Regions from separate parts of the Micromonospora sp. DT231 genome, predicted to be linked through region 2. Evidence: riboswitches for the same ligand, from Rfam matches in the RefSeq annotation. Region 2 holds a riboswitch; each other region holds the start of a gene.
What was found. Region 2 has a riboswitch for cobalamin ahead of ACPXBU_RS02220 (ribonucleoside-diphosphate reductase subunit alpha). Riboswitches for the same ligand answer to the same signal wherever they lie in the genome.
Positions count from the first base shown of each region.

Region 1 (9,765 bases), on a different contig from region 2:
GCGCCCGGAACAGCCGTGGGCACAGCCGAAGTCGCACCGTGTGGGCGGGGATCGGTTGACGACGGCGAGAGCGCCGTATCCGGACGGCGATCGCGCCGATCGCCGGCCCGAATCCACCGAGAAGGTACGGAACGAGGGTGGGGGACGTCATCGCCGGTTCGTCGAGGGTGCTCGCGAAGAGCCAGAAGGCGAAGGTCCAGGCGAACGTGACGATCCAGAAGGTGGGGAGGCCGTCGTGTTGGCGAGCAGAGGTTGCAGTGGTCACGCCATTTCCCTTCGGGGGGTGAGCAGGGGTTGTCGCGGCCGGGCCGCCATGACCCGCGACGATCACCGACGCGCCTACACCACGTTCGCGGCGTCACTGCTTGGCGACTTCGACCGCTACCTCGCCCACGAACACGCCGACCCCCACCGCGACGGCGTGGTCTACCGACAGGCCGCCGTCTGGCTCACCGACGAAGAGTTCGCCGCGATGGTCGCCGAGATCGAACACGCCGTCGTCAGTCGGACCGGCAACACCCGCGACGGACGGAGGCGCCGCGTCGTCAGCCTCGTCGTCGTACCGGACACGCCATCGACACCACCTGGATCGGCCACAGGCTCGGCCCCGGTGCCTTGATTCCGCGCCTTAGCGTGGCGGGATGGCAGCATCCCGCAGGGCATCGCCGTCGGGAATGAGCGGCCACATCACGTTCCTGTTCGCGGTGGCGGCGGGAGTGGCCACCGGCAACCTGTACTGGGCGCAGCCGCTGCTCAGCTTCATCGCGGGTGACCTGCGCGCGGCGACCGCGACGGCCGGATGGCTCGTCACCGCGACGCAGGTCGGTTACGCCGTCGGCGTGCTGCTGCTCGTGCCGCTCGGCGATGTCCTCGACCGCAGCCGTTTCGTGCCGGTGATGCTGCTGGCCTCGGCCGCCGCGCTGCTGTTGTGCGCGCTGGCGCCGACGATCGGCGTACTCCTGCTCGCACTCGGCGTGCTCGGCGTGACGACGATTTCCGGGCAGGTCCTCACGCCGCTCGCCGGGGACCTGGCCGGCGACACCCACCGCGGTCGGGTCGTCGGCGTTGTCGGGTCCGGGACTCTCACCGGCATCCTGGCGTCCCGCACGATCAGCGGGTTCGTCGCCAGCGCCGCCGGTTGGCGGACGGTCTTCGTCCTCGCCTCGGTCGTCGCCGTCCTGCTCGCGGCCCTGCTCCACCGCGCGATTCCGCCGCTGCCGCCGCGCACGCGCCTGTCGTACCCGCAGCTCATCGCCTCGGTCGGCACGGTGGTCCGGCGCGAGCGGGCAGCCCGATGGACGCTGGTTCTCGCCGCCACCGGGTTCGCCGCGTTCTCGCTGTTCTGGACGGCGCTGACGTTCCTCCTCAGCGGCCCGCCGTTCCGCTACCCGGTAGCGGTGGTCGGGTTGTTCGGGTTGGCCGGCCTCGCTGGTGTCCTTTCCGGCCTGCACGGCGGTCGTCTGCACGACCGGGGCTTGTCGCTCCCGGCCACCGGCGCGGCCTGGGCACTGGCCCTCGGCGCCTTCGTCGTCGCGACATTCGCCGGCCGGTCGGTCACACTGATCATCATCGTGATCATCGTGATCGATGTCGCCCTCCAGACGCAGGCCCTCCTCAACCGGGCGCGGCTGTTCGCCCTCTCCCCCGAAGCCCGCAGCCGGCTCAACACGGCGTTGGCCACCGGCAACTTCATCGGCGGCGCGATCGGCTCCGCCGCCGCGACCATGCTCTGGTCCGCCGGCGGCTGGGCAGCGGTAACGATCACGGGAGCGGCACTGTGCTGTTTCGCGCTCACCGTCTGGGCGTTGGGACGTCGCGGTCCACTCGTGATCGGGCTTCGCCCGGACGGACCGCGCGCCACCTGACCACGTCGCCCGTCACGAACGGCTCCGCTCAACCGGCGATGTCCACGACGACCTTGCCGTTGGCGGTGCCGCTGGCGACCAGTCGGTGGGCGTCCAGGACCGTGTCGAGCGTGAACGTGCGCGGATCCAGTCGCGGGCGCAGGGCGCCGGCGTCGGCCAGCGTCGCGATCTCGCGCAGAATGTCGCCCTGGTGTTCGCGCCCGCGCCCGGTCAGCATCGGCAGCAGGGTGAACACGCCGGAGTAGGTGGCTCCCCGGAACGACAGCGGGGCGAGCGAGTGCGTCCCCCAGCCCAGCGCGCTGACCACGTGGCCGTGATAGGTGCGCACCGCCGCGAAGGACGCGTCGAGGGTCGAGCCGCCCACGTTGTCGGCGATGATGTCGAACCCCGCCCCGTCGGTGTATCTCCGCACGTACTCCTCGACGCTTGTCGAGGTGTAGTCGATCGCCACCGCGCCCAGGCTCTCGATCAGACTCATGCTCGCCGGCCCACCCGTGGCGTACGCCTCCGCGCCGCGAGCCTGGGCGAGTTGGACGCTCACGTATCCGACACCGCCGGCGCCGCCGTGCACAAGCACCTTCTGCCCGGCACGGACTCCGGCCCGGTCGACAAGCCCCTCCCAGGAGGTGATCGCCGCCAGGGGCAACGCGGCGGCCTCCCGCATCGAGAGGGTCTTCGGCTTGCGGGCCAGGAGCCGCGCGTCCACGGCGGCGTATTCGGCAAGCGAACCCTGGAGGTCGCCCACTCCCCCGCACAGCCCGTACACCTCGTCCCCCGGCGCGAAGTCGGTCACGTCTGCACCGGCCGCCGCGACGACGCCGGCGAGGTCCAGGCCGAGCACCGCCGGAGGCTGGACGCGCGCGTGCGCGGCCTTTCCCGCCTGGATCTTCGTGTCGAGCGGGTTGACCCCGCTGGCGACGATCCGCACCAGCACCTGCCCGCGCTCGGGGATGGGTCTGTCGATCTCCTCGACCAGGAGCGGAACGTCGAACTCCCGCAGCACCGCAGCGCGCATAACCATCCACACTCTCCGTGACCGAGTCTTCACGTGGACGCTATCCGACCAGATCGACGGCGGGGCGGGTTCCTCGGACCGGCCAGCACCGCGACGGGGGGCCGAACGCGGGTCAGCCGTCGTCGGCGCCGTCGAGCAGCGCGCGTCGCAGCGCCAGCCGGTGCTCGCGGCGGATCTCCGCCTCCCGGTACCGTCGCCGGTCCCCGTCGGTCTCGGGCAGCAGCGGCGGCACCGTACGGGGCTGGCCGTCGTCGTCGATGGCGACCATGACCAGGTGGGCGGTGGCCACGTCGGTGGGTGGCACCGCCCGGTCCCACCGGTCGGCGGTCACCTTGACGGCCACCTCCATCGAACTGCGGCCGGCCCAGGTGATCCGGGCGTCGACGTGCACGACGTCGCCGACCCGTACCGCGCGCAGGAACGCGGTCTCGTCGATGGCGGCGGTCACCGCCGGCCCGTCGGAGTGCCGGGCGGCGACCACACCGGCGACGGAGTCGATGAGGTTGAGGATCCGGCCGCCGTGCACCGTACCCATCAGGTTCGTGTGGTGCTGGTCCATGATCTGCGACAGGGTCAGGTGCGACGCCGACGGCGCTCGGCCGGCGATCGTGGTGGTGTCGTGCACAGCGGTAGTCCGTCCCTCGGGAAACCACGCCGCCGGTCGCGGACACACGCTGACGAGGACCTGGCCGTGCGCCACACGCACGGCCCGTCACCCGCTCAGCCCACCCGCGAGGCCGACGGCAGCGCACACGGTTGTGTACGCGGCGCCGGCAGGTCTTCGGACTCGCGGGCCTGACCGGTCGTGCCGGTCCCCTACTGGCCGTCGCTTCCCAGGCCGCTGGCCCAGTGCTGATGACGGCTGTCGTTCCCACTCACCGCTGCGGGGCAGCCCCGGATTTCCACCGGGTTCCCTCTTACGACGCCCAGCCGGTCAGGACGGGGCGAACCAGCGCCGTCGGCAGCATAGCTGGCCAGGGAATCTGTCCACCGGGGGCATCGTGCCGCAGCGGCCCGCGTGCTCGTCGTCAACTTTTGTCGTTCGAGGAAGAAGATCGCCACCTCTTGAAAAAAGTCTCGCGAGGGTGAGGATATCCAGATGCGTCGTCTCCCCCAGACTTGCGGCCGGGTGGTCTCGGGCCTCCTCGCGTTCCTCCTCGCCTCGGCGGTCGCCCTCCTCGCGTCCGCCCAACCCGCCGCGGCGCACGGGACCCTCGCCGCGTCCACGCCGGCGAGCGGGACCACCGTGCGCGAGCCGTTCACGGAGGTGCGGCTCGCCTTCACCGAGAAGGCCGCCGCCAACGCGTTCTTCACGGTCACCGCCCCGGGTGGCACCCGGGTCGACAACGGCTGGTCGCAGGGGGAACCGAAACCGCTGGAGAAGCCGGTACGGGAGTACTTCCTGGTCAACGGGCAGTTCGAGCCGCGGGAGTACACGACGGGGTTCCCCGCGGTGGTGAGCGTCGCCCACCTGCCCGCCAAGGGCCAGTACTCGGTGAGCTATCTGTCGGTCGCCTCGGACGGCGACACCGTGCGGGGCACCCTGACCTTCCGCTACGACGGGCGGGTGACGGCGGCGCCGAAGGGATGGAGCCCGCCGTCGACCCAGCCGGACCCGGCCCTGGTGGCCGCCACCGAGCAGCACAACAGCGGGCAGGCCTCGGCGGTGCCGACCACCGCGGACGATCCGTCGAGCCCACCGGCTGCGGCAGCTCCGTCGACCGGGTCCACCGAGGAGAGCGGCCGCGGAACGGTGGCTTTGGCCGGCTGGGCGGTCGTGGTCGCGGCGGCCCTGGCGGTGGCCGGGTACGTCGTCTGGCGTCGCCGATCGGCCTCCGCCGGCACATCCACCGGCCGGGGCCGTACCTCGGCGGCGACCTCCGGTCGACGCGGCGGTGGTGCCCGTTCTGCGACCAAGGCCGGCGCGGGCCGGACCGTCGGGGCCAAGGCTGTCGGGGGCAAGACCAGCGGGGGCAAGACCAGCGGGGGCCGGGCTGTCGGCGGCAAGACCGTTGGTGGCAAGGTCGGCGTCGTCGCGCCGGTCACGGGCGACAGGGGGCAACCCGCCACCGTGCCGGCGGCGCGCAAGAGCAACACGGTCGTCACGGCCCGCACGGGCGTCGCGGCCGATCCGACGCCGATCGATCAGACCGGCGGCGGTACGGACGGCGAGCCGACGGTCGAGCCCGGACCACGGCCCGACACGGACCTCGCGGCCGCGACCCCGGGGTCCCGGCTGAGCAACACCCACCTGGCGTTGCTCGTCGGCGGGCTGGTGATCGCTCTGCTGGCCGGGTTCGGGCTGGCCCGCATCGGGACCGGCGACGGGAACCCGGCGGACCGCAGCGCCCGGCAGCCCGCCGGCGCTCCGCCCGCCCCGGGCCAGGAGGGCGCCGCGAACGACGGGCACCAACACCCGGCGGGCACCGGTCCGCACACGCACCGGGGTGACGGCGCGACGGGCGAGACGCTGGCGACCGGCACGACGGTCAGCGCCGGCGGGTACACCCTGCAACCACTGGAGCGAACCCAACCCCCAGGTGTACGCGCGGACTACCGGTTCCGCATCGTCGGGACCGACAGGCAACCGGCGACCCGCTTCGCGGTCGTCCACGACAAGCCGTTGCACCTGATCGTGGTCGGCCGTGACCTGTCCGGCTACCAGCATCTGCACCCGACGATGGCGCCCGACGGCACCTGGAGCGTCCCGCTGACGTTGGCCCGACCCGGCGGCTACCGCGTCTACGCCGACTTCTCCGTCACCGCGGCCAACGACACGCAGATCCCACTCGTGCTGGGCGTCGACCACACCGTGCCCGGCGCGCACACCCCGACCCCGCTGCCACCGGTGCGGGCCCAGGCGACGGCCGGGCCGTACACGGTGTCGATGAACGGCACCCCCACGGTGGGGGTGACGGCGCCGATGCACTTCCAGGTCAGCGCCGACCCGACCATCCCCGCGCAGTTGGAGCCGTACCTGGGCGCGTACGGGCACCTGGTCGTCGTCCGCGAGGGCGACCTGGGGTACGTGCACGTCCACCCCGAGCCGGAACTTGTCGACGGGTCGGTCAAGTTCTGGCTGACCGCCCCGAGCTCGGGCCGGTACCGGGCGTTCTTCGACTTCCAGGTCGCCGGCAAGGTGCACACCGCCGAGTACACGATCAACGTGCCCTGAGGCCGGAACTTTCTCCCCGCTGCGGCCGACCATCCAGCCAGCAGCAATCATCGGAGGAAGAACACATGCGCACCACCAGCCCGCTCGGTTCACGCCGCTCGGCCACCGTCCTCGCCGCCGCCGTCCTGGCGCTGGGCGCCGCCGGGTGCGACTCGTCCGACGCTCCGTCGTCGGCGCAGTCGCGCCCGTCCGCGTCGGCCTCGGCCAACCCGGACGCCGGGGTGCTCGGCATTCGCGACCCGTGGGTGAAGGCCGCCGACAAGGGCATGACGGCGGCCTTCGGGACCCTGGTCAACGACGGCGACAGCGATGTCACGGTGACCGGTGCCACGACCACTGTGTCGTCGATGGAGCTGCACGAGATGGCCATGAAGGACGGCACGATGGTCATGCGGCAGAAGCAGGGCGGCATCGTCGTCAAGGCCAGGGGCACGCACGCGCTGGAGCCCGGTGGCGATCACCTGATGCTGATGAACCTCACCAAGCCCGTCCAGGCCGGTGACGAGGTGACCTTCACCCTGACCTTCGCCGACGGCCGGACCCAGCAGTTCAGCGCGGTGGCCAAGCCGTTCACCGGCGCGCAGGAGAGCTACGCCCCCGGGCACGGCGAGCCCATGCCCGGGATGAGCGCCACGCCGGGGATGAGCATGAGCCCGGCGTCGTGACCGAGACGTCACAGGTCCGGCCGGTGAGCAGGCGTGGCCTGCTCACCGGCGGGGCTCTCGCCGTCGGCGGCGCCGTGGCCGGCGGGGCCACGATCGCCGCGACCCGCGCCGGGCAGCCCGGACCGCAGTCGATGACCGCCGCCGAGACGACGCTCGCGGTGAGCGTGGGCGGCCTGGTCGAGCCGTTTCACGGTGCCCGGCAGGCCGGGGTCGCCACCGAACCGCAGGCGCACGCGGCGTTCGTCGCGCTGACCCTGCGGGCCGGCACCGACCGGGCCGCGCTGGGTCGGATGCTGCGGCTGCTCACCGACGACGCCGCCCGACTCACCCAGGGCCAACCCGCGTTGGCCGACACCGAGGCCGAACTCGGGCTGCTGCCGGCACGGCTGACCGTGACCTTCGGCTTCGGGCCCGGCCTGTACCGGGCCGCCGGTGTCGACGATCGGCGGCCGGCCTCGGTCCGCGACCTGCCCCCGTTCCGCGTCGATCGGCTCCAACCGGCCTGGTCCGGGGGTGACCTGCTGGTGCAGATCTGCGCGGACGACGCGGTCACCGTCGCCCACGCCCAACGAGTCCTGGTCAAGGACAGCCGGCCCTTCGCCGTCGTCCGATGGGTCCAGCAGGGCTTCCGGCGCAGCCCCGGCGTCGAGCCGGGCGGCCACACGCAGCGCAACCTGTTCGGCCAGCTCGACGGCACGGCGAACCCGCGGCCCGGCACCCCGTTGGACACCGCCCTCTGGGTGCCGGACGGCCCGGCGTGGCTTCGCGACAGCACCACACTCGTGGTGCGACGCATCAGCATGAACATGGAGACCTGGGACCTGCTCGGCCGCACCGATCGCGAACTCGCCATCGGGCGGCGGCTCGACACCGGCGCACCCCTCACCGGCACCGCCGAACACGACGAGCCCGACTTCGCCGCCACCGGCCCCGACGGGCTCACCGTCATCCCCGACTTCTCCCACCTCACCCGGGCCCGGGTCACCGACGACCGGCTGAAGATCCTGCGCCGGCCCTACAACTACGACGGTGCGCCGACGGCCGAGGGCCACGCCGACAGCGGGTTGATCTTCACCTCGTACCAGGCCGACATCGCCCGGCAGTACCTGCCGATCCAACGCCGGCTGGCCGACCGGGACCTGCTCAACGAATGGACCACACCGATCGGGTCCGCCGTCTTCGCCATCCCACCCGGATGCGCGCCGGATGGCTGGATCGGCGAGCAGGTGCTCGGATGACCCCGCCGACTTCAGACTCCACGAGGCCCGTGCCGCCGCCCCGCTCCACCGCCGTCCGGCTCGGCGCGGCGGCGCTCGCCGTCCTCGTGGCGCTGTTCATTCCGGCCGCCCCGGCCTGGGCGCACAACTCGCTCACGTCGTCGACGCCGGCCCGGGACGCGACCCTCCCGAGCGCTCCGACCGAGGTCACCCTCGAATTCATGCAGCGGCTCGACCCCACGTTCACCACGATCGTGCTCACCGACGCCGCCAAGCGGAGGATCACCACCGGCGAGCCGGTGGTCGCCGGGGCGACGAGCACGGTCCAGGTGACCGACACACTGCCGAACGGCAAATACACGGTCGCCTACCGGGTCGTCTCCGCCGACGGGCATCCGGTGCAGGGGTCGTACCCGTTCACGGTGGCCGACCCCGCGTCCAGTGCCGCGCCGGTCCCCGACGCCGGTACGCCGGCGGCAACCCCGTCCGCCGCCGCCGCGGTGGAGACCGACGGCGGCCCGGGTGTCGGCATGCTCGTCGCGGGCGCCGCGCTCGCCGTCCTCGTCGTGGTGGCGGCCGGGCTGCTGTGGCGGCGGCGGGCCGCCCGCCGCTGAGCCGACCCGCTCTCGCTGAGCCGACCCGCTCTCGCGCGGTCCCGGCGCCGCGCCGCGACGCCGGGCGCTGACCTCGGCGGATCGACCTTCCACATCGCCGGGAACCGGCGGCGCCGGCGAGCCGACTACCAGACCAGAGCCGACGCGACACACCACCGGGCGACCAGACCAGTACGGGAGACGCCCTCGGGTGCATCCCGACTCTTCCGATCGGATCACCATGTCTCTTACCGAGTTGTCCGGCACGCCGACGCCAGCATCCGCGGAACCCGAGAAACCCGCCCGGCCGGCCCGGCGCCCGTCGCCGTTCGGCGCGCTGCTGCTGCGGCTGCACTTCTACGCCGGCCTCCTCGTCGCCCCGTTCCTGGTGGTCGCCGCGCTGACCGGCCTGGCCTACACCACCACCCCGCAACTCGACTCGATCCTCTACGGCGACAAGCTGACCGTCGCCCAGGTGGGTGACCGTCAGCTCCCGCTGGCCGAGCAGGTGGGGGCCGCCCGAAACGCGCACCCCGCCGGCAGTATCACCGCCGTGCAGCCCGGCGACGGCGATCGGACCACAAAAGTGGTGTTCTCCCTGCCGGAGCTCGGCGAGAACCAGCACACCGTCTACGTCAACCCGTACACCGCCGAGTCCCAGGGGCAGCTCACCACCTGGTTCGGCTCGACGCCGGCCGCGACGTGGCTGGACGACCTGCACCGCCACCTGCACCTGGGCACGGTGGGCGAGCACTACTCCGAGCTGGCCGCGAGCTGGCTGTGGGTGTTGGCGCTCGGCGGGGTGATCCTCTGGTGGCGTCGGCGCGGCGCGGCCCGGGCCACCGCCCGGCACCTGCTCGTGCCGGACCTGTCCACGGGCAGGGGTGTTCGCCGCACCCGGGGTTGGCACGCCACCACAGGTGTCTGGCTGGCCGTCGGTCTGCTCTTCCTGTCGGCCACCGGCCTGACCTGGTCGCGCTACGCGGGCGCGAATTTCGCCTCCGGTCTCGACGCGCTCGATGCCCGCACGCCGGAGATCTCCACAAGCCTCACCGCCGTCCCCGCCGAGCCGGGCGGTGGTCACCACCACGGTGACGCCGGGGAGGGCGGGACAGTCGAGTCGGCGGCCTTCGATCGGGTCCTGACCGTCGCACGCGACGCGGGACTCTCCGGGCCGGTCGAGATCATCCCGGCGGCGGAGCCGGGTTTGGCCTGGACCGTCACGCAGATCGACA
Region 1 covers NZ_JBNCNO010000005.1:166,034-175,798, forward strand. The annotation lists gene ACPXBU_RS15130 (CPBP family intramembrane glutamic endopeptidase) at 1-265, opposite strand, end outside; gene ACPXBU_RS15135 (hypothetical protein) at 314-619, shown strand; gene ACPXBU_RS15140 (MFS transporter) at 642-1,865, shown strand; gene ACPXBU_RS15145 (zinc-dependent alcohol dehydrogenase family protein) at 1,894-2,886, opposite strand; gene ACPXBU_RS15150 (acyl-CoA thioesterase) at 2,993-3,439, opposite strand; cobalamin riboswitch at 3,636-3,849, opposite strand; gene ACPXBU_RS15155 (copper resistance CopC family protein) at 3,980-6,055, shown strand; gene ACPXBU_RS15160 (copper chaperone PCu(A)C) at 6,121-6,720, shown strand; gene ACPXBU_RS15165 (Dyp-type peroxidase) at 6,744-7,958, shown strand; gene ACPXBU_RS15170 (copper resistance CopC family protein) at 7,955-8,551, shown strand; gene ACPXBU_RS15175 (PepSY-associated TM helix domain-containing protein) at 8,772-9,765, shown strand, end outside.
Region 1: another riboswitch for cobalamin. It lies ahead of ACPXBU_RS15150 (acyl-CoA thioesterase); the one in region 2 lies ahead of ACPXBU_RS02220 (ribonucleoside-diphosphate reductase subunit alpha).

Region 2 (9,765 bases):
CGCGCTCGGCGTCGGACGCAGCGTCATCTTCGTGTACCCCCTGACCGGGCGGCCGGGCGTCGATCTGCCCAACGGTCTGCTGGAGGTCCATGGCGCCCGGGGCAGCACCGAGCAGGCCGCGTGGTTCCGCGACCACCACGCGGAACTCCGCGCGGCCGGCGCGGCGCGGGTGTACGGCCTGTCCGCGCAGTCGACCGGTTACCAGCGGGAACTCGCCCACCGGCTGCGGCTGCCCTACCCGCTGATCCCCGACCCGCGGCTGACCCTGGCCGCCGCGCTGCGGCTGCCGACGCGCACCGCGGGGGACATGACGCTCTACGAGCGGTTGACCCTGATCATCGCCGACGGCGAGGTGGAACACGTCTTCCACCCGATTCCGGACCCGGCGTCGCACCCGCTGCACGTGATGCGGTGGCTCACCAAGCGACGCCAGGCCCCGGGATCGGTCGCCGCCGCTGCCTAGCAGTCGTCGTCGAACTCGCCGCCCCTTCCCCGCGATCTTGCACTTCCTGTCGCGACATAAGAGAGCATTGCGCGCATATCGACAACAGAAAGTGCAAGATCGGCGCGGACGGGGCGCGTGGGCTTCCTAGAAGTCGTCGTCGAAGGCGACGGTGCCGGCCACCCCGACCTGGTACGCCGACACCCGCCGCTCGAAGAAGTTGGACAGCTCCTGCACGTCCTGCAACTCCATGAACGCGAACGGGTTGCTCGACCCGTAGTGCGGGGCGATGCCGAGCTGGGCCAGGCGGCGGTCGGCGACGTGCTGGAGATACTCCCGCATGTCGGCCAACGTCAGGCCGGGCACCCCGTGGCCCACCAGGTCCTCGGCGAACTGCACCTCACACTCGACGGCCTCGGCGAGCATCTGCCGCACCTGGTCGGCGAGGTCGTCGTCGAACAGGTCCGGTTCCTCGGCGCGGACGGTGTCGACGACGTCGAAGGCGAACGCCATGTGCATCGACTCGTCGCGGAACACCCAGTTGGTGCCGGAGGCGAGGCCGTGCAGCAGGCCGCGGGAGCGCAGGAAGTAGACGTACGCGAACGCGCCGTAGAAGAACAGCCCCTCGATGCAGGCGGCGAAGCAGATCAGGTTGAGCAGGAACGTCCGGCGGTCGTCCCGGGTCCGCAGCTCTCGCAGGTCGCCCAGGGAGTCGATCCAGCGGAAGCAGAACTCGGCCTTACGGCGGATCGAGGGGATGTTCTCGATGGCGGCGAACGCCTCGAAGCGTTCGGCCTCGTCCGGCACGTACGTGTCGAGCAGGTTGAGGTAGAACTGGACGTGCACGGCCTCCTCGAAGAGCTGCCGGGACAGGTAGAGGCGACCCTCGGGGCTGTTGACGTGCTGGTAGAGGTTGAGCACCAGGTTGTTGGCGACGATGGTGTCGCCGGTGGCGAAGAACGCCACCAGCCGGCTGACCAGGTGCCGCTCGGCCGGCGACAGCTTGTCCAGGTCGGCGAGGTCGGCGTGCAGGTCGACCTCCTCGACGGTCCAGGTGTTGCGGATGGCGTCGCGGAACCTGTCGAAGAAGTGTGGGTAGCGCATCGGGCGGAGGGTGAGGTCCATCCCGGGGTCGAGCAGCATGTGCGTGGTCCTCGTGTCGGTGGTGGCGGTGGTGGCGTCGGCGGGGGTCACTGGCAGGCCTCGCACGACTCGGGGTTCTCCAGCGAGCAGGCCAGCGCCTCCGCGTCGGCCACCACCGGCGCGAGCACCGCGACGGTGGCCTGCTGGATCCGGGTGGCGGGGCGGGAGCGCAGGTAGTACGTGGACTTCAGCCCGGCCTTCCAGGCGTACAGGTACATCGAGGAGAGCTTGCCGATTGTCGGTGCGGCCAGGAACAGGTTCAGCGACTGGGACTGGTCGATGAACGGGGCCCGGGCGGCGGCCAGGTCGATCAGAGCACGCTGCGGCAGTTCCCAGGCGGTGCGGAACAACTCCCGGACGCCGGCCGGCAGCTCGGCGATGTCCTGCACCGACCCCTCCGCCCGCTTGATCGCCGACCGGATCCGCTCGGTCCACAGGCCGCGGGCCTTCAGCTCGCGGACCAGCGCGGTGTTGACCTGGAGGAACTCCCCCGACAGGGTCTCGCGCTTGAAGAGGTTGGACACCTGCGGCTCGATGCACTCGTAGCACCCGGCGATCGACGCGATCGTCGCGGTCGGGGCGACCGCCACCAGCAGCGAGTTGCGCAGCCCGTCCGCCTGGACCCGCTGGCGCAACGCGTCCCACCTGGCGGTCTGCGTGCCCTGGACGCCCCACAGGTCGGGCTGCAACTGGCCGCGCGCGGCGCGGGTCTGCGCGTACGCCGGGTGCGCGCCGAAGCGACGCGCCAGGTCGGCGGAGGTCTCCAGCGCGGTCAGGTACAGCTCCTCGCTGATCCGGGTGGACAGCTCCCGGGCGGCCGGTGAGTCGAACGGCAGCCGCAGCGCGAAGAAGACGTCCTGGAGACCCATCAGCCCGAGCCCGACCGGCCGCCAGCGGGGGTTGCTCGCCGCCGCCTGCGCGGTCGGGTAGTAGTTGATGTCGATGACCCGGTCGAGGAAGGTGACGGCGGTACGGACCGTGGCGCGCAGCCGCTCCCAGTCGATGCCACCGTCGGTGAGGTGCGCGGCGAGGTTCACCGAGCCGAGGTTGCACACGGCGGTCTCGGCGTCACTGGACACCTCGATGATCTCGGTGCAGAGGTTGGACAGGTGCACCACGTTGCCGTCTTCGGCGGTCTGGTTGCAGAGCCGGTTGGCGGCGTCCTTGAACGTCATCCACCCGTTGCCGGTCTGGGCCAGGGTGCGCATCATCTTCCCGTACAGCTCCCGCGCCGGGACCTGCCGCACGTGGCGGCCCTGCGCCTCGGCCTGGCGGTACGCGGCGTCGAACCGCTCCCCCCACAGGTCGGGCAGCTCGGGCGCCTCGTGCGGGTCGAACAGCGACCACATCTCGTCGGCCTCGACCCGGCGCATGAACTCGTCCGGGACCCAGTTGGCCAGGTTGAGGTTGTGGGTGCGCCGGGCGTCCTCGCCGGTGTTGTCCCGCAGTTGCAGGAACTCCTCGATGTCCGGGTGCCACGGCTCCAGGTAGACGCAGGCCGCGCCCTTGCGCCGGCCGCCCTGGTTGACGGCGGCGACGCTCGCGTCCAGCGTGCGCAGCCACGGCACGATCCCGTTGGACTGCCCGTTGGTGCCGCGGATCAGCGCGCCCCGGGAGCGAACCCGGGAGTACGCGATGCCGATGCCGCCGGCGAACTTGGACAGGTTGGCGACCTGGGCGTAGCGCTGGTAGATCGAGTCCAGCTCGTCGCGTGGGGAGTCGACCAGATAGCAGGAGGACATCTGGGTGTGCCGGGTGCCGGAGTTGAACAACGTCGGTGAGCTGGGCAGATAGGCCAGGCTGGACATGAGTCGGTAGAAGTCGACGGCCTCGTCCGGCGTCTGGGACAGCCCGCAGGCCACCCGCAGCAGCCAGTACTGCGGGGTCTCCAGCACCAGGCGGCTGGTCGGGTGGCGCAGCAGGTACCTGTCGTACACCGTGCGCAGGCCGAAGTACTCGAACCGCCGGTCACCGTCCGGATCGACGGCGTCGTCGAGCATCGGGGCGTGCGCGGCGACGAACGCGGCGGTGTCGTCGCCGATCAGGCCCTCGGCGTGGCCGATCCGGATCGCCGTGCTGAACGAGGTCACGCCCTGCCGACGGACCTCCTTGCCGACGTAGCTGGAGAGCAGCCGGGCGGCGAGGCGGGAGTACTGCGGTTCCTCGCCGATCATCTCGGCCGCGGTCTGGATGGAGAGCCGGTCCAGCTCGGCAGTCGTCGCGCCGTCGTACAGGCCGCTGATCGTGCGGGTGGCGACCCGCATGGGGTCGACGTCGGTCAGGTCGTCGGCCCACCGCTCGACCGCCCGGACGATCTTGTTGACGTCCACGGATTCGGTGGCGCCGTTGCGCTTGCGGACCTGCATCGGCGTCCGCCGTACGGCCGGGTCGCCGACTGCCGGGACTACCTCGGTGACTGTCACCACTCACTCCTCGCGAGTTCGAGACCTGATGGCCCCTCGAACGCGTGGAGACAGACACCGGCGGACGCCACGCCGGGACGGCGTGGGTCAGGTGGCGTCGGCCGTCCCACGCGGCCTCGGACCGCCGCTCACCCGGGTGTGGGTACGCGGCGCGCTGGCAGGTCTTCGGACTCGTGGGCACGACCGGGTTGGCCGGTCTCCTACTGGCCGTCGCTTCCCAGGCCGATTCGTGGCCCAGTGCTCATGACGGCTGTCGTTCCCACTCACCGCTGCGGGACAGTCCCGGATTTCCACCGGGTTCCCTCTTGCCTCGACCGCTCGGGCTGAGCGGTCGAACCAGCTGCGCTCGACACCATATATAGGGACGCTGCCGTTGTCACACCCCACATGTCGGTCTCGGGCGTGTCGACGGCGACGCCCGTGATGGTCGTCACCGGCCACGCCTACCGGGCCGGGTCCCGTCGACGCGCGGCCGGCGAACGCCCGCGCGGCACGCGGCAGGCCGAGCGGGTGTCGACATTCGGAAAGGTGTGATGTATTAAGTCTTTAGATGTAAAGACCCCTACCCATACTCGACGGTCAATGCAACTTTCCGGAGTGGACATCCAATCTTCCGGACCACTATCCACTTCTCGCGTCACCGTCCCCATCGCTCTCGGGGCGCCTCCGCAGCCCGCGGCGTCGCCGGCAGTCAGGGCGTCTACCAGCGCGACACAGACCGCCATCGCCCCGGCCGGGGCCTGCGGACCAGGCACGTCGACCGCGCCGACGGCACGTCGACGAATCGGCGGCGCGGGAAAAACATTAGATGTCTTCGATTCCCGGGTGATCGACGTCGTTGACGCGTCGGATTGACCCTCCGTATACTCCCAGAGATCATCTGATCTTTAGCCTAACCGGGCGAGGAGCGCATGCCGCAGATCACCGCCGTCACCGTCGAGGACGTCCGCTTCCCCACCTCCCTGACCGCTGACGGCTCCGACGCCATGAACAAGGACGGCGACTACTCGGCGGCCTATGTCGTCCTGCACACCGACGGCGTCGACAGCACCGGTGCGCCACTCGCGGGCCACGGTCTGACCTTCACCATCGGCCGGGGCAACGACATCGTCGTCGCGGCGGCCGTCCACCAGGCACAGCGTCTCGTGGGCGTGGACGTCGCGACGATGGCGTCGGACATGGGCGCGGTCTACCGCCTGCTCACCTCCGACTCGCAACTGCGGTGGCTCGGCCCGGAGAAGGGCGTCGTCCACCTGTCGCTGGCCGCCGTGCTGAACGCGTCGTGGGACCTGGTCGCCCGGGTCGCCGGCAAGCCGCTGTGGCGGCTGCTCGTCGACATGTCCCCCGAGGAACTCGTCGACATCGCGGACCTGCGCTACCTGTCCGACGCGCTGACCCGGGACGAGGCGCTGGCCATCCTGCGCGCCAAGGAGGGCACGAAGGCGGCCCGTCTCGCCGAGCTCGACCGGACGGGCTACCCCGCCTACACCACCTCGGCCGGCTGGCTCGGCTACGGCGACGACAAGCTGCGCCGGCTGTGCCAGGAGGCGGTGGACACCGGCTACGGCTACGTCAAGCTGAAGGTGGGCGCCAACCTCGAGGACGACATCCGCCGGTGCGGCATCGCCCGGGAGATCCTCGGCCCGGACCGCAACCTGATGATCGACGCCAACCAGGTGTGGGACGTCGGTCAGGCCATCGAGTGGGTCAAGGCCCTCGCCCAGTTCGAGCCACTATGGATCGAGGAGCCGACCAGCCCCGACGACATCCTGGGCCACGCCGCCGTCCGCCGCGCCGTCGCTCCGATCGGAGTCGCCACCGGCGAGCACTGCCACAACCGGGTGATGTTCAAGCAGTTGTTCCAGGCCGAGGCCATCGACTTCTGCCAACTGGACACCGGCAGGTTGGCAAGCATCAACGAGATCGTCGCCGTGCTGCTGCTCGCCGCGAAGTTCGACATCCCCGTGTGCCCCCACGCCGGCGGTGTCGGGCTGTGCGAGATGGTCCAGCACGTGTCGGTGCTCGACTACGTCGCGATCTCCGGAGATCTCACCAACCGGGTGACCGAGTTCGTCGACCACCTGCACGAGCACTTCACCGACCCGTGCATCATCCAGGACACCGGCTCGGGCAGCGGTTACGTCCTGCCCCGCCAGCCCGGCTACTCCACCCGGATGCGCCAGGAGTCGGTCGAGCTCTACCGGTTCCCCGACGGCGGCTACTGGGCGACGACAGACCCGACTACGGTGTCTTCTCCGGAGTCGTACGTGATCGCGGGTGGGACGGCCACGCCCGCCGGCCGCTAGGGGGATGTCATGTCGCGCACCGACGAGGTGGTGAACGGCATCAAGCGGATGATCCTCGAAGGGCACTTCAAGCCCGGGGACCGCCTGCCCATCGAGAAGGACCTCGCCGAGTCGCTCGGCGTCTCGCGGGGCTCGCTGCGCGAGGGGATGTCGGCTCTGTCGATCCTCGGCATCGTCAACATCCGCCAGGGTGACGGCACCTACGTCACGAACCTCGACGCGCCGCAGCTGCTGGCCCCGATGGGCTTCGTGGTCGACTTCCAGGGCCAGGGCGACGCACGGCACGTCCACATCGTCCGGCGGCTGCTGGAGTGCGAGGCCGCCCGGCTGGCGGCGACCAGGATCACCGACGAGGCCCTCGCCCAGGCGGGGGTGCTCCTCGACGAGGCCGCGCGGATCGCCGGTCGGTCGCCGCAGGAGCACGAACGGATCATGGAGATCGACATCGCGTTCCACCGGATCATCGCGGTGCACGCCGACAATCCGGTGCTCGTCGGTCTGATCGAGGCGTTCGCCGGGCGCACGCTGCGCGGGCGGCTCTGGCGGAGCCTGCACGAGGAGGGCGCGGACCGGCGTACCCACGACGAGCACGTCGCGATCCTGAAGGCCCTCGTGGCCCGGGACCCGGAACGCGCCCGGATCCGGATGGCCAACCACCTGATCGGGGTGGAGGAATCGCTGCACGGGCAACCCGACGACGGTGAGGCAAACGTCGAGCCGGCGCGGTTCTGAACAACCACTCCGGCGTACGGCGACCCGCTACGCACCCGCCCGCGGCCCGGCGGCTCCGGGGCGCGCCCTCGATCACGTGATCGCGCGCGCCCCGGTCGACGACTTCAGCGGTCGTCCCGCTCTCCGGCGGTGCTCCCGGTCATCGCCGCGACCAGGTCGTCGGTGGTGACCTCGTCGGCGCGCAGCCGGGCCGCCCGGCGGCCGAGCCGGAGCACCTCGACCCGGTCGGCGATCTCGAGCACCTGCGGCATGTTGTGGCTGACCAGCACCACCGACATGCCGGCGTCGCGGGCCCGCCGGACGACGTCGAGCACCCGCCCGGTCTGGACCACGCCGAGCGCCGCGGTCGGCTCGTCGAGGATGACCACGTTCGTCGCCCAGATGATGGCGCGGGCCACCGCGACGCACTGTCGCTGCCCACCCGACAACATCGCGATCGGGGTGGTGACCCGGGGGATCCGCACACCCAGTTCGTCGAGAGCCGCGGCGGCGCCCTGCCGCATGGCGCGCTTGTCGAGCAGACCCAGCCGGCCGAGCGGCCCGGAGCGCAGGATCTCCCGACCGAGGTAGAGGTTGGCGGCCACGCTGAGATCGTCGGCGACGGCGAGATCCTGGTAGACCGTCTCCACACCCGCACGCCGGGCGTCGACAGGCGTGGAGAACTGGACGGGACGACCATCCACCCGGATCTCGCCCTCGTCGGGCGGGTGCACACCGGACAGCGTCTTGATCAGGGTGCTCTTGCCGGCGCCGTTGTCACCGATCAGCGCGACGACCTCGCCCCGGTGGACCGTGAAGTCGGCGCCGCGCAGCGCCTCGACGTGCCCGAACCGCTTGACGATGCCACGGGCTTCGAGGACCGGAGGATCCTCGGAGGTCGGTTGCGTGTCGCTGTCGGCGGTTGCCGTCGGGGTCGTGCCCATCACTGCACCGGGGGGTTGGCGCAACTCGGCTCGAGCACCGCCTTGATCTCCGCGGAGTCGATGTTCTCCTTGGTGACGAACGTGACGCCGGTGTCGGCCGATGCCAGCGGGGCCTTGTCCCGCAGGTGCTTGACCATCTTGTCGACGCCGAAGTAGCCCATCTTGAACGGGTTCTGCACGACCAGCGCCGAGATCTGACCGCTGCGCACCCCGGCGATCTCGTCCGGGGCGGCGTCCCACCCGATGATGACCACCTTGCCGGACTTCCCGGCCGCCTGGATGGCCTGCGCGGCGCCGAGCACGCTCGGCTCGTTGGCCGCGAAGATGCCGGCGAGGTTGGGGTTGGCGGTGAGGATGTTCTCGGTGACGCGCCGCGCCTCGTTGACGTCGCTGCGGCTGGGCTGCTGGCCGACCAGCTTCAGGTTGGGATACTGGGCGAGGCCGGCCTTGAAGCCGTCCACGCGCTCGGTGTTGGTCTGCGATCCCGGCTGGAACTCCACGAGCGCCACCTGGTGGTTGCCGGGGCCGAGTTCGGTGGCGAGCAACTTCGCCGCCTCGGTGGCCGACGCGCGGTTGTCGGTGGCGAACAGCGGCACGCTCGACGGTTGCGGGCTGGTGCCAGAGTCGATCATCGCGACCGGGATCTTCGCGGCGAGCGCCTGGTCGGTCGCGGGCGCCAGCGCGCTGGAGTCGGTCGCCGCGTAGACGATGCCGTCGACCTTCTTGGTGACGAAGTTCTGGATCAGGTTGACCTGGCCCTCGACATCGGTCTCGGTGGTCACCCCGTCCCACTGCACGGTGACGTCGCCCGCGCGTTGCGCGGCGCACTCCGCGCCCGCCTTCACGGTGTTCCAGTAGTCGGCGCCGACGGCCTTGGGCACGACGGCGAGCTTCAACGGGCCGCTGGCGTCCTTCGTCGCGCCGTCGCCCCCGTCGCGGACCTCGACCCCGCCGCAGGCGCTGAGCAGAGCGGTCGCCGCGGCCGCGGCCAGAACCGCCCGTACGCCCAGGATCGACCGTCGCGTCCGCCGGCTGGTGGTGGTGTGCGCCATGGTGTGTGTCCTTCCTCGTTCGGAGTCTCGGAATGGCATGTCAACCCCGTGATTCCAGCCGCCGGCGGCGGTACTGGTCGAAGTAGACGGCGGCCCAGATGATCAGGCCGACGATCACCTGCTGGTAGTGGATGCTGATGTCGAGCAGGACAGCGCCGTTGCGCACCAGGGCGATGAGGAACGCGCCGATGATGGTCCCGACGATCCGGCCCTGACCACCGAACAGACTGGCGCCGCCGATGACCGCGGCGGCGATGACATCGAGCTCCAACGAGATCCCGTAGTTGGGCTGGCCGGAGTTGACGCGGGAGGCGGCGATCATGCCGCCCAGCCCGACCAGCACACCCGCCAGCACGTACACCCCGGTCAGGTGACGCCCCACCCGGACCCCGGAGCGGCGAGCCGCCTCCAGGTTGGAGCCCATCGCGTAGGTGTACTGACCGAAGCGGGTCTGGGAGAGCAGGAAGGCGACCCCGACCGCGACCAGGACGGTGATCAGCACGGCGAACGGGATGCCGAGGATCTCGCCGTTGCCGAGCAGCTGGAAGGATCGGGGCAGGCCGTAGACGCCGACCGCGCCGGTGATGATGAAGACCAGACCGCGGCCCACGGACATCGTGCCCAGTGTCGCGATGAACGGCGGGATCCGGGCCACGGTCACCAGCAGCCCGTTCAGCAGACCGGCAAGCGCGCCGACGCTTATCGCGACCACGGTCGCCGCCCAGAGCGAGAAGCCGAGATCGC
Region 2 covers NZ_JBNCNO010000001.1:527,841-537,605, reverse strand. The annotation lists gene ACPXBU_RS02230 (MerR family transcriptional regulator) at 1-463, shown strand, start outside; gene ACPXBU_RS02225 (ribonucleotide-diphosphate reductase subunit beta) at 590-1,585, opposite strand; gene ACPXBU_RS02220 (ribonucleoside-diphosphate reductase subunit alpha) at 1,633-3,951, opposite strand; cobalamin riboswitch at 4,148-4,364, opposite strand; gene ACPXBU_RS02215 (L-fuconate dehydratase) at 4,920-6,314, shown strand; gene ACPXBU_RS02210 (FadR/GntR family transcriptional regulator) at 6,324-7,046, shown strand; gene ACPXBU_RS02205 (ATP-binding cassette domain-containing protein) at 7,151-7,969, opposite strand; gene ACPXBU_RS02200 (ABC transporter substrate-binding protein) at 7,969-9,021, opposite strand; gene ACPXBU_RS02195 (ABC transporter permease) at 9,062-9,765, opposite strand, start outside.

Region 3 (9,765 bases), on a different contig from region 2:
CGACGTAGAGGACGCCCCGGTGCGCGGCGGCGAGCAGACCCGGTTCGAAGGCGCGGACGCCCTCGCCGAGGGCCTTCTCCAGGTCCAGTGAGCCGACCACCCGGTCCTCGGCGGCACCGACCGGCAGCTCCACGAGACGGGCCGGACGGGTCTCGGCAGCGACGTCGGCCCGGTGGGGGCCGTCCGGGCAGCCCGGGTCCGGCTCGGCCGGGTCACAGCCGAAGCGGCAGCCGGCGACCCGGCGGACCGGGGGCAGCAGCGCGGCGAGTGCCCGCACGGCTGTGGACTTGGCGGTCCCCTTCTCACCCCGGACCAGCACGCCGCCGATCGCCGGGGACACCGCGTTGAGCAGCAGCGCCAACCGCATGTCGGCCATGCCGAGCACCGCACTGAACGGATAAGTCACGGTCACTGGACCTTCTTTCGTTCGCGACTGCGGGGCTCGCAAAACCGGCTCACTCCTCGCGCTCACACCCGGTCCTCCAGGTCGCCCTCGCTGGCCAGGTACGTGTCGCGCAGCCGGTCCAGGGTGGCCGGCTCGGGTTTGGCCCACAGCCCCCGGTCGGCGGCCTCCAACAGCCGCTCGGTGATGCCCCGCAGCGCCCACGGGTTGGACTGCTCCAGGAACTCGCGGGTGGTGTCGTCGAACAGGTACGCGGCGGCCAGGTGCTCGTACATCCAGTCGTCCACCACCCCGGCGGTGGCGTCGTAGCCGAACAGGTAGTCCACGGTGGCGGCCAGCTCGAACGCGCCCTTGTAGCCGTGCCGGCGCATCGCGGCGATCCACTTCGGGTTGACCACCCGGGCCCGGAACACCCGCCGGGTCTCCTCGCCCAGGGTGCGGGTACGGACGTCGTGTGGCATCGCCGAGTCACCCACGTACGCCTGCGGCGACGTGCCGGTGAGGTGGCGGACCATCGCCACCATCCCGCCGTGGTACTGGAAGTAGTCGTCGGAGTCGACGATGTCGTGCTCGCGGGTGTCCTGGTTCTTCACCGCCACCGCGATCCGGGCGAACGAGCGTTCCATGTCGGCGCGCGCCTCCCGCCCGTCCAGGCCCCGGCCGTACGCGTAGCCGCCCCACACCGCGTACACCTCGGCCAGGTCGGCGTCGCTGCGCCAGGTCCGGGCGTCGATCAGGGGCAGCAGACCCGCGCCGTACGCCCCGGGCTTGGAACCGAAGATCCGGGCGGTGGCCCGCCGCTCGTCGCCGTGCTCGGCGAGGTCCGCGGCGACGTGCGCCCGCAGGTAGTTCTCCTCGTCCGGCTCGTCCAGGGCGGCGACCCGCCGGACGGCGTCGTCGAGCAGCGCCACCACGTGCGGAAACGCGTCGCGGAAGAAACCGGAGATCCGCACGGTCACGTCGACGCGGGGTCGACCCAGCTCGGCGGTCGGCACCACCTCGATGCCGGTGACCCGCCGGGACCGCTCGTCCCAGACCGGTCGGCAGCCCAGCAGCGCGAGCACCTCGGCGATGTCGTCGCCCTGGGTGCGCATGGCGCTGGTGCCCCACACGGTCAACCCCACCGAGCGGGGGTACGCCCCGGTGTCGGCGAGGTGCCGGGCCAGCAGCGAGTCGGCGAGGGCCACCCCGACGTCCCAGGCGTTGCGGCTGGGGATGGCCTTGGGGTCGACGGAGTAGAAGTTGCGCCCGGTGGGCAGCACGTTGACCAGACCCCGGGTGGGTGAGCCGGACGGGCCGGGCGGCACGAACCGTCCGTCGAGCGCGCCGAGGGTGTTGGTCAGCTCGTCGGTGGTGCGGTCCAGTCGGGGCACCAGCTCGGTGGCGGCGAAGTGCAGCACGGCGGCGACGTCCGGGATCGACTGGCCGGACACCTCCGCGACGACGGCGTCCACGGCCCCGGCGTCCCAGGCCAGCGTCTCCATCCCGACGACCAACCGCCGGGCGAGCGCCTCGATCAGGTCGATCGCGTCGGCGGCGGTGCCGGCCGGCCCGTCCACCACGTCGGTCAAGGCCGTGGGCACCGTCAGTCGTTCTCCCGGTGCCGCCAGCAGCTCCTGCTCGTCGAGGGAGTACGCGACGGCGAGCGCCTGCCGCAGGCCGGGCAGGGCGTGGGCGCCGCCCCAGATCTGCGGGGCGCGCAGCACCGCGAGGACCAGGTTGACCCGGGGCTCACCGGTGGGCGCGTCGGCGAGGATGTGCAGCCCGTCGCGGATCTGCACGTCCTTGACCTCGCAGAGGTACCCGTCGAGGTGCAGCACGAACTCGTCGAAGTCGTCCGCGTCGGGCATCGCCTCGGCGTGCAGGTCGTGGTGCAGCTCGGCGGCGCGGACGAGGTCCCAGATCTGCGCCCGCACGGTGGGCACCTTCGCCGGGTCGAGGGCCTGCACGGTGGCGTACTCGTCGAGCAGTTGCTCCAGTTTGGCCAGGTCGCCGTAGGTCTCGGCGCGGGCCATCGGCGGCACCAGGTGGTCGATCACCACGGCGTGCGCGCGGCGCTTGGCCTGGGTGCCCTCGCCCGGGTCGTTGACGATGAACGGGTAGACCAGCGGCAGGTCACCGAGGACCGCGTCGGGGGCGCAGTCGGCGGCCAGGCCGAGGCCCTTGCCGGGCAGCCACTCCAGGGTGCCGTGCTTGCCCAGGTGCACCACGGCGTCCGCGCCGAAGCCGCCGTCCGCGACGGGCGCTGTCAACCAGCGGTACGCGGCCAGGTAGTGGTGACTCGGCGGCAGGTCCGGGTCGTGGTAGATGGCGATCGGGTTCTCCCCGAAGCCGCGCGGCGGCTGGATCAGCAGCACCACGTTGCCGAAGCGCAGCCCGGCGAGGACGATGTCCCCGTTCTCGGTGTAGAGCTGGCCGGGCGGCTCACCCCAGTGCTCCCGCATCCGCTCGCGCAGCTCGGCCGGGACCTGGTCGAACCACCGCCGGTACGTCGGCCCCGGTATCCGGGCCTCGGCGGCGGCCAACTGCTCCGGGGTGAGCCACTCCACGTCGTGTCCACCGGCGGCGATCAGCGCGTGGATCAGCGCGTCGCCGTCGTCGGGCGGCGGCGCGTCACCCAGGTCGTAGCCGGCCTCGGCCAGCGCGGCGAACAGCCGGACCGCCGAGACCGGGGTGTCCAACCCGACGGCGTTACCGACCCGGGAGTGCTTGGTGGGGTACGAGCTGAGCACCACGGCGACCCGCTTGTCGGCGGCGGGCACGTACCGCAGTCGGGCGTGGCGTACGGCGATCCCGGCCACCCGGGCGGCCCGGTCGGCGTCGGCGGCGTAGACCGACAGCCCGTCGGCGTCGATCTGCTTGAACGAGAACGGCACGCTGACGATCCGGCCGTCGAACTCGGGGATGGCCACCTGCATGGCCGCGTCCAACGGGGACAGACCGGCGTCGCTGCCGGCCCACTGCTCGCGGGTGCTGGTCAGGCACAGCGCCTGGATGATCGGCACGTCCAGGGCGGCCAGGGCGCCGACGTCCCAGGCGTCCTCGTCGCCGCCACCGGAGGCGTCCGCAGCGACCGCGCCACCGGCCGCGAGCACAGTGACCAGCAGCGCGTCGCAGCGGGCGAACAGCCCGAGCGGGCCCGCGCCCGTGGTCAGCCCCCGCAGCGAGCCGCAGAAGATCGGCAGCGGGTTGCCGCCGGCTCGTTGGACCGCGTCGGCGAGGACGTCGACGAAGTCGGTGTTGCCGGCGAGGGCGTGCGCCCGGTAGAAGACGATCCCCACGGTGGGCCGTCGCGGGTCGGTCGGGTGCTCGCCGTGCACGCCGTACGCCGGGGTCGGCGCGGGTGGGGCGAACCCCTCGCCGGTGAGCAGCACGGTGTCGGAGAGGAACCGGGCCAACTGCGCCAGGTTGTCCGGCCCGCCCTCGACCAGGTACGCCAGCGCCTGGGTGACAACCCCGGACGGCACTGTGGAGATGGCCATCAGCTCCGCGTCGGGCAGCGCCTCGCCGCCGAGCACCACCGTCGGCACACCCGTGGCGAGCACCGCGGCGAGGCCGTCCGGCCACGCCTGTCGACCGCCGAGCAGGCGTACGACGACGAGGGCGACCCCGTCGAGCAGGGCGGGCACCTCGTCGGCGGCGACCCGCGCGGGGTTGGCGAGCCGGTAGTCGGCGCCGCTGGCGCGGGCGGCCAGCAGGTCGGTGTCGGCGGTGGAGAGCAGCAGGATGCGCACGGCAGGCTCCGGAGAGTGACGCCCCGGCCGCCACGGAGGCGGCCTGGACGAAGCGGGTGGGTACGGCGTCAGCCGGTACGACGGCCCGGGTGGACGACACGCCGACGCGGACGTCGGGGCCGGTCAGCGCCGGGCGCTCGGCTCAGCGGTACCGAAAGCCAACGGCCTGGCGTACGCCGCGGCGGCCGGCCCGAGACGTGCCGGCGCGGCCGGCCGTGGGCGCGGCGCAGCGCCCGCGATGCGGGTTATGACGATGATCGTCGATGAATGAGACGCTGTGCGTCATCGGGTCCTCCTCGGGTGTCCACGCCCTGGGGCACATCCCGACGGCCGAAGTATCCTGGCTTCCGGATCGACGCTCTCCCCCAGCCTTCCAGCCGCAGACACACGGCCGTGACTCACGAGGGGGGATCGCTCCCCGGTGACAGTGGCGGGACCGCGTCGGAATCGCACCGACTTCCTTCACTGCCGTCAGGCCGCGAATGCTGCCACACCGCCGCGCCGCCGGTCAACGCCGACCCCGGCGTCGTCCGGCCACGCTCACCACATTGACCTGCGGAAATATCGGCGCGCGGGGGTCGCCTGACGCACCAGACGGCAAGCTGATGGGCCGGTGGCGGAGGGCGCCCGCAGAGGGGGTCGAGAACGGGTGCGACTCCCCCTGGAGCTGATGCCGTAGACGACTCGGCACCGACGCGCTCCGCCGTGCATTACTCGTGCTCGAAGCGGCGTGGCCGCCGGGCCAGCGACAGCCAGCCGAGGAAACGGGCGTGCATGTTGGCCAGGTCGGGGCGTCCGCCGAGGCTGTACAAGTCGTGGATCGCCTCGTTCACGCAGGACGTCAGGTAGAGGGCCAGCGCCAGCGAGTGGCCGTAGAACTCGGCGGCGAGATCGAGTTGGGCACGGGAGCACGGCCACGGGGCGGCGCAGTTGCGGCACAACCAGGCGGGGCGCATGGGCAGGTGTGGGCGGGACCGAGAACTCACACCACGACCCTGCGCACCGCAACCGCCGCCATCCATCACAGTGGGCGATTTTTCGGCGGATAACTTTCTTCCGCCCTCCGGATGTCCTTTCGGTGCGGCCATCCGACGAATGGATAGGCTGACCCTCAGCCCTTGAGCAGGAAGGGGGAGCCATTCGTGAGCGTCCGGACGACTACCGCGCTTAGCATCTCCGACCTGCTGTGGGACAGCACCGACATGCTCGATGCCTTGGCTGCTCGCGATGTCGCTCAGGTGTTCCGGCTCGTCCAGCGGGCCACCCACGCCAGCCAAACCACAGTCGGTGTCGCCACCGGTCTCAGCCAGGCGCAGGTCAGCGAGATCACCAGTGGTGCCCGCCGGGTCAGTAGCATCGATGTTCTCACCCGCATCTGCACCGGCTTGTCCATGCCACGCCATGCCCGCATGACGCTCCTCCTCGGCGAACGCGAGCCGGCCCTGGACCTCGCCGGTCTACAGGCCGACGAGGCTGCGCGGGACCGGTGCGCTGATGTCACCGCGATCTATTCCAGCCGGTCAGATTTCGTGGCGGAGATGCCGCCGCACGTCCTCTTCGACCGTGCCACGGACATCCGGGCGTCCGGCCTGTCACTCAACCTCATCTGTCAGCAGTACGCCGACAACCGTCTTCTGAAGCTCCTCGCCGCCGGCACCCGCCTCCGTTGCCTGTTCCTCGACCCGGCCGGCCAGGCGATCAGACGACAGGAGCGTGAGGACGACTATCCGGACGGACACCTGAGCGCGCTCACCGAACTCAACATTCAGAACCTGGCCCGCCGCATTCGCGACCGACTCCCCGCAGGTGCCCGAGACCACCTCACCATCGGCGTCTACGACGAGTCCATCCGCGCCAACGTGCTCTTGGTCGACGACCGACTCTGCGTTGTTCAGCACTACCTACCGAAGATGCGGGGCGTCGACTGTCCGACGATGGTCATCGAGCGCAGCGCGCGCCCCTCCGGCCTCTACCCGATATTCGACGAGATGTTCACCTCACTCTGGGATCGCAGCCGCCAGCTATGACCGACCACGCCCGCCTCCTGCCCCTCGCACAGCAGGCCGTCGACCTGGCGCACGACCTGATGCGGACACTCCAGCCCGGTGCGCTGACCTTCAAGGGTGACCGCGACATGGCTTCCGAGGTGGACTACGCCATCGAACGGCAGGTCCGCGCGCATCTGGCCGCCAAGGCGCCCGACATCGGGTTCCTCGGCGAGGAGTACGGCAGCAGCGGCGACGCCAGCGCACTGACCTGGGCACTCGATCCCGTCGACGGCACGGTCAACTTCGTCCACGGGTCACCCCTGTGCGCGATCTCCCTCGGCCTCCTGCACGGCGCGGACGCCGTCCTCGGCGTCATCGACCTGCCGTTCCTCGGCACCCGCTACCACGCCGCCAAGGGACACGGGGCCTACGCCAGCAACCGCCGCATCCACGCCAGCCGGGTCGCCGACCTCACGGACGCCGTCGTCGCCATCGGCGACTACGCGGTCGGCGCCGGGGCCAGCCGGAAGAACGCCGAACGACTCGCCATCACCGAGCAGCTCACCCGGCACGTCCAACGGATCCGCATGCACGGGTCCGCCGCGATCGACCTCGCCTGGTTGGCACACGGCCGGATCGACGCGTTCATCATGCTCAACAACAAGCCCTGGGACACCGTCGCGGGCGTCGCGATCGCCCGAGAGGCGGGCGCCCTGGTCGTCGATGTCGACGGCACGCCCCACAGCGCGCGCGCTGTCGCCACGATCGGCGGCAACGAGCTGCTCCTACCATCCGTCCTCACGCTCGTCCAGCGATCACTCGAACGTGCTGCGGTCGGCTAGCACCGCGACGGTAGTTGGGCACCTGCACCCGCGCCCACCGGTACTCGCGCGGTAAAGACTGCGACATCACGCTCTGGCGTACTGACCCGCGGTGGTCACGCCGAGGTGGTGGACCGCCGCGTCGGTGCTGGCGGCGGCCGCCGGCAGCAGCGGAAGCCGTACTCTCGGGTTCGGGATGCGGCCCTGCGCGTGCAGCACCCCCTTGATCACGGCGGGGTTGGGCTCGGCCAACAGGGCGGCGGCACGGGACGACCCGGTTCACAGCAGGTAGTCGGGTTCCACCCGCCGCGACCCGGTTACCTAGGATCGACGATCACTGGACCAACGTCCGCGATCAATTCCGGGGGTCGATCACCATCGTCGCCATGCGATTTCACAGGCTCGCCGGCCGGGTCTGGCTCTGCCCGGGCGACCCGGACCCGGACGCGGTCCAGGCCGGCGTCGCAGTCGTCGCCGACGAGCGCGGCAGTGTGCTGATCGACGCCGGGCAGAGCCCCGCGCACGCCCGCGAGATCCAGGCCGCGCTGACGGCCGCCGGGCTACCCCAGCCCCGCTGGCTCGTCTACACCCACCACCACTGGGACCACGTCTGGGGCGCCTGCGCCTGGCCGGGAGTCGAGATCGTCGGACACGAGGCGGCCGTGCCGCTGCTGCGCGCCGAGGCCGCCCGACCGTGGAGTCACCACTACCTGGACGAGCAGGTACGCCACAACCCCCGCCTCGGCCCGAGCTTCCGGGCTCGGGCACGCGCCGTGGACTCCTGGGCGGACTTCGCCGTCCTGCCGCCCACCCGGGTCTTCGCCGACGTGGACGAGCTGCCGGTCGGGGTCGAGCTACGTCACGTCGGCGGCGGGCACGCACCGGACTCGACAGTCGTGCTGGTGCCCGACTCGGGCGTCATGCTGCTGGGCGACTGCTTCTACCCACCGCCGGCGCACCTGCGCCAACCCGAGGACGGCCTCGACCTGGCCATGGTCCGGCGACTGCTCGACGAGGACTACGAGTGGTACGTGTCCAGCCACGCCGAGCCGATGACGCGTGAGCAGGCCCGCTCAGCCATCGCGACCGCCTGAGCGGACGAGCCTGAGCCGGGGACGCACCTCAGCGGGCGTGGCGTTCCGGGTGGGCGCGGCTCCACACCCGCATCCGTTCCGGATAGCCGGTGCGGCCCGCCTCGTACAGCGGCACCGCGTGCTTGCGGGCGATGGACCCCGCCGCCCGTGGTGTGCCGGTGCGGCGCCGGATCCACTCCCCGTCGTGGGCGATCGCCACCACCGTGGTGTCCGTCGCGGTGGTCTCCGGCTCCAGGTAGAACTCCACCCCGCGCCGGCTCGTGACGAACGCCTCCAGCGCGGCGAGGTCGTCCCGGGTCGCCTCCCGGTCCAGCTTCGTCGGGGTCGCCTCGGCACCCCGTGACCGGCGACTGAACCAGCTCATGCCCCACCCCTTCCCTCGACGCCCCTCCAGTGCAGCACCGAATCCTGGCAATACGCTGCACGCCGGGTGGGAGACAGCTGACCCGACGAGGGTTGGAACCCGCCGAGCGTGGGCGGTGTCATGAGTGTGATCCCGAACGGAGGTTCCCCTGGACGACGAGGCGCTCGTCACCCGCGCTCGCGCAGGTGACCTGGAGGCGTACGACCTGCTGGTCGCTCGGCACACCGCGTCCGCGTACCGGACGGCGGTGCTGCTCGGCGCGGGCTCGGACTCCGAGGACGTCACCCAGGAGGCGTTTGTGAAGGCGTACCGCAAGTTGTCCCGTTATCGGGGCGAGTCGTCCTTCCGGTCCTGGTTGCTCGCGATCGTCGCCAACGAGACCCGCAACCTGCACCGGTCGCGCGGCCGGCGCGACGGACTCGTCCTGCGCGCCGCGGCGGCGGACCCGGCGTCGGAGATCGCCGAGGACGACGCGGTGGGTGCGGTCCTCGCCGGGGAGCGCCGCGCCGCGCTGGTGCGGGCCCTACGGCAACTTCCGGTACGCGACCGTGAGGTGATCGTCTGCCGGTTCTTCCTCGACCTCAGCGAGGAGGAGACGGTGGCGACGCTGGGCTGGCCCCGGGGCACGGTGAAGTCGCGCACGTCCCGGGCCCTGGCGAAGCTTCGCGGCCTCCTCGACCGGGAGGAGGTCCGGCATGGGTGACCTCGAACGGGAACTGCGTGACCTGTCCACCTGGCTGGAGACGCCCGAGCCGCCCGACGTGCGCGCCCAGGTCCGCGAACGGCTCCACCGGCCGGCGTTGCGGTGGCGTCCGCTCGCCGCGGCGGCGCTGGCCGCCGTACTGGTGGCGGTGTTGCCGCCGACCCGTGCCGCCGTCGCCGACGTGGTGTCCGGGCTGCTGCGCTTCGCCGGCGTCAGCATCGCCGTCTCGCCCGACCAGACGGCGCCGAGCGGCGTCGCGTCGCCGCTGCCCGGGCAGCGGGTCGCCGGTCTGGACGAGGCACGACGAGCGGTACGGTTCCCGATCCGCCTGCCGGCGAAGCTGGGGCCGCCCGAGCGGGTGGTCGTCGCCGACCCCGACCCCACGGGCACCTGCCGGGTGGCGACGTTGCTCTACGACGGTGGCGCGCTGCGCGTCGACGCGTTCGACGGTCGTCTCAACCTGTCCTTCCACAAGGAGGTCATCCCGCCGGGAGCGGAGTGGGTCGAGGTCAACGGCGACTTCGCGGTGTGGGTCGACGGCCCGCACGTGCTGTCGTACGTAGACCGGGCGGGCACGGTCCACAAGGAGAGCGCCCGGCTGGCCGCCTCGACCCTGATCTGGCAGGACGCCGACGTGAGCTACCGGCTCGAGGGCGCC
Region 3 covers NZ_JBNCNO010000007.1:75,027-84,791, forward strand. The annotation lists gene ACPXBU_RS19550 (VWA domain-containing protein) at 1-472, opposite strand, end outside; gene cobN (cobaltochelatase subunit CobN) at 469-4,137, opposite strand; cobalamin riboswitch at 4,449-4,625, opposite strand; gene ACPXBU_RS19560 (hypothetical protein) at 4,848-5,123, opposite strand; gene ACPXBU_RS19565 (DUF5919 domain-containing protein) at 5,280-6,164, shown strand; gene ACPXBU_RS19570 (inositol monophosphatase family protein) at 6,161-6,967, shown strand; gene ACPXBU_RS19575 (hypothetical protein) at 7,034-7,198, opposite strand; gene ACPXBU_RS19580 (MBL fold metallo-hydrolase) at 7,333-8,040, shown strand; gene ACPXBU_RS19585 (hypothetical protein) at 8,069-8,404, opposite strand; gene ACPXBU_RS19590 (RNA polymerase sigma factor) at 8,652-9,107, shown strand; gene ACPXBU_RS19595 (hypothetical protein) at 9,100-9,765, shown strand, end outside.
Region 3: another riboswitch for cobalamin. It lies ahead of cobN (cobaltochelatase subunit CobN); the one in region 2 lies ahead of ACPXBU_RS02220 (ribonucleoside-diphosphate reductase subunit alpha).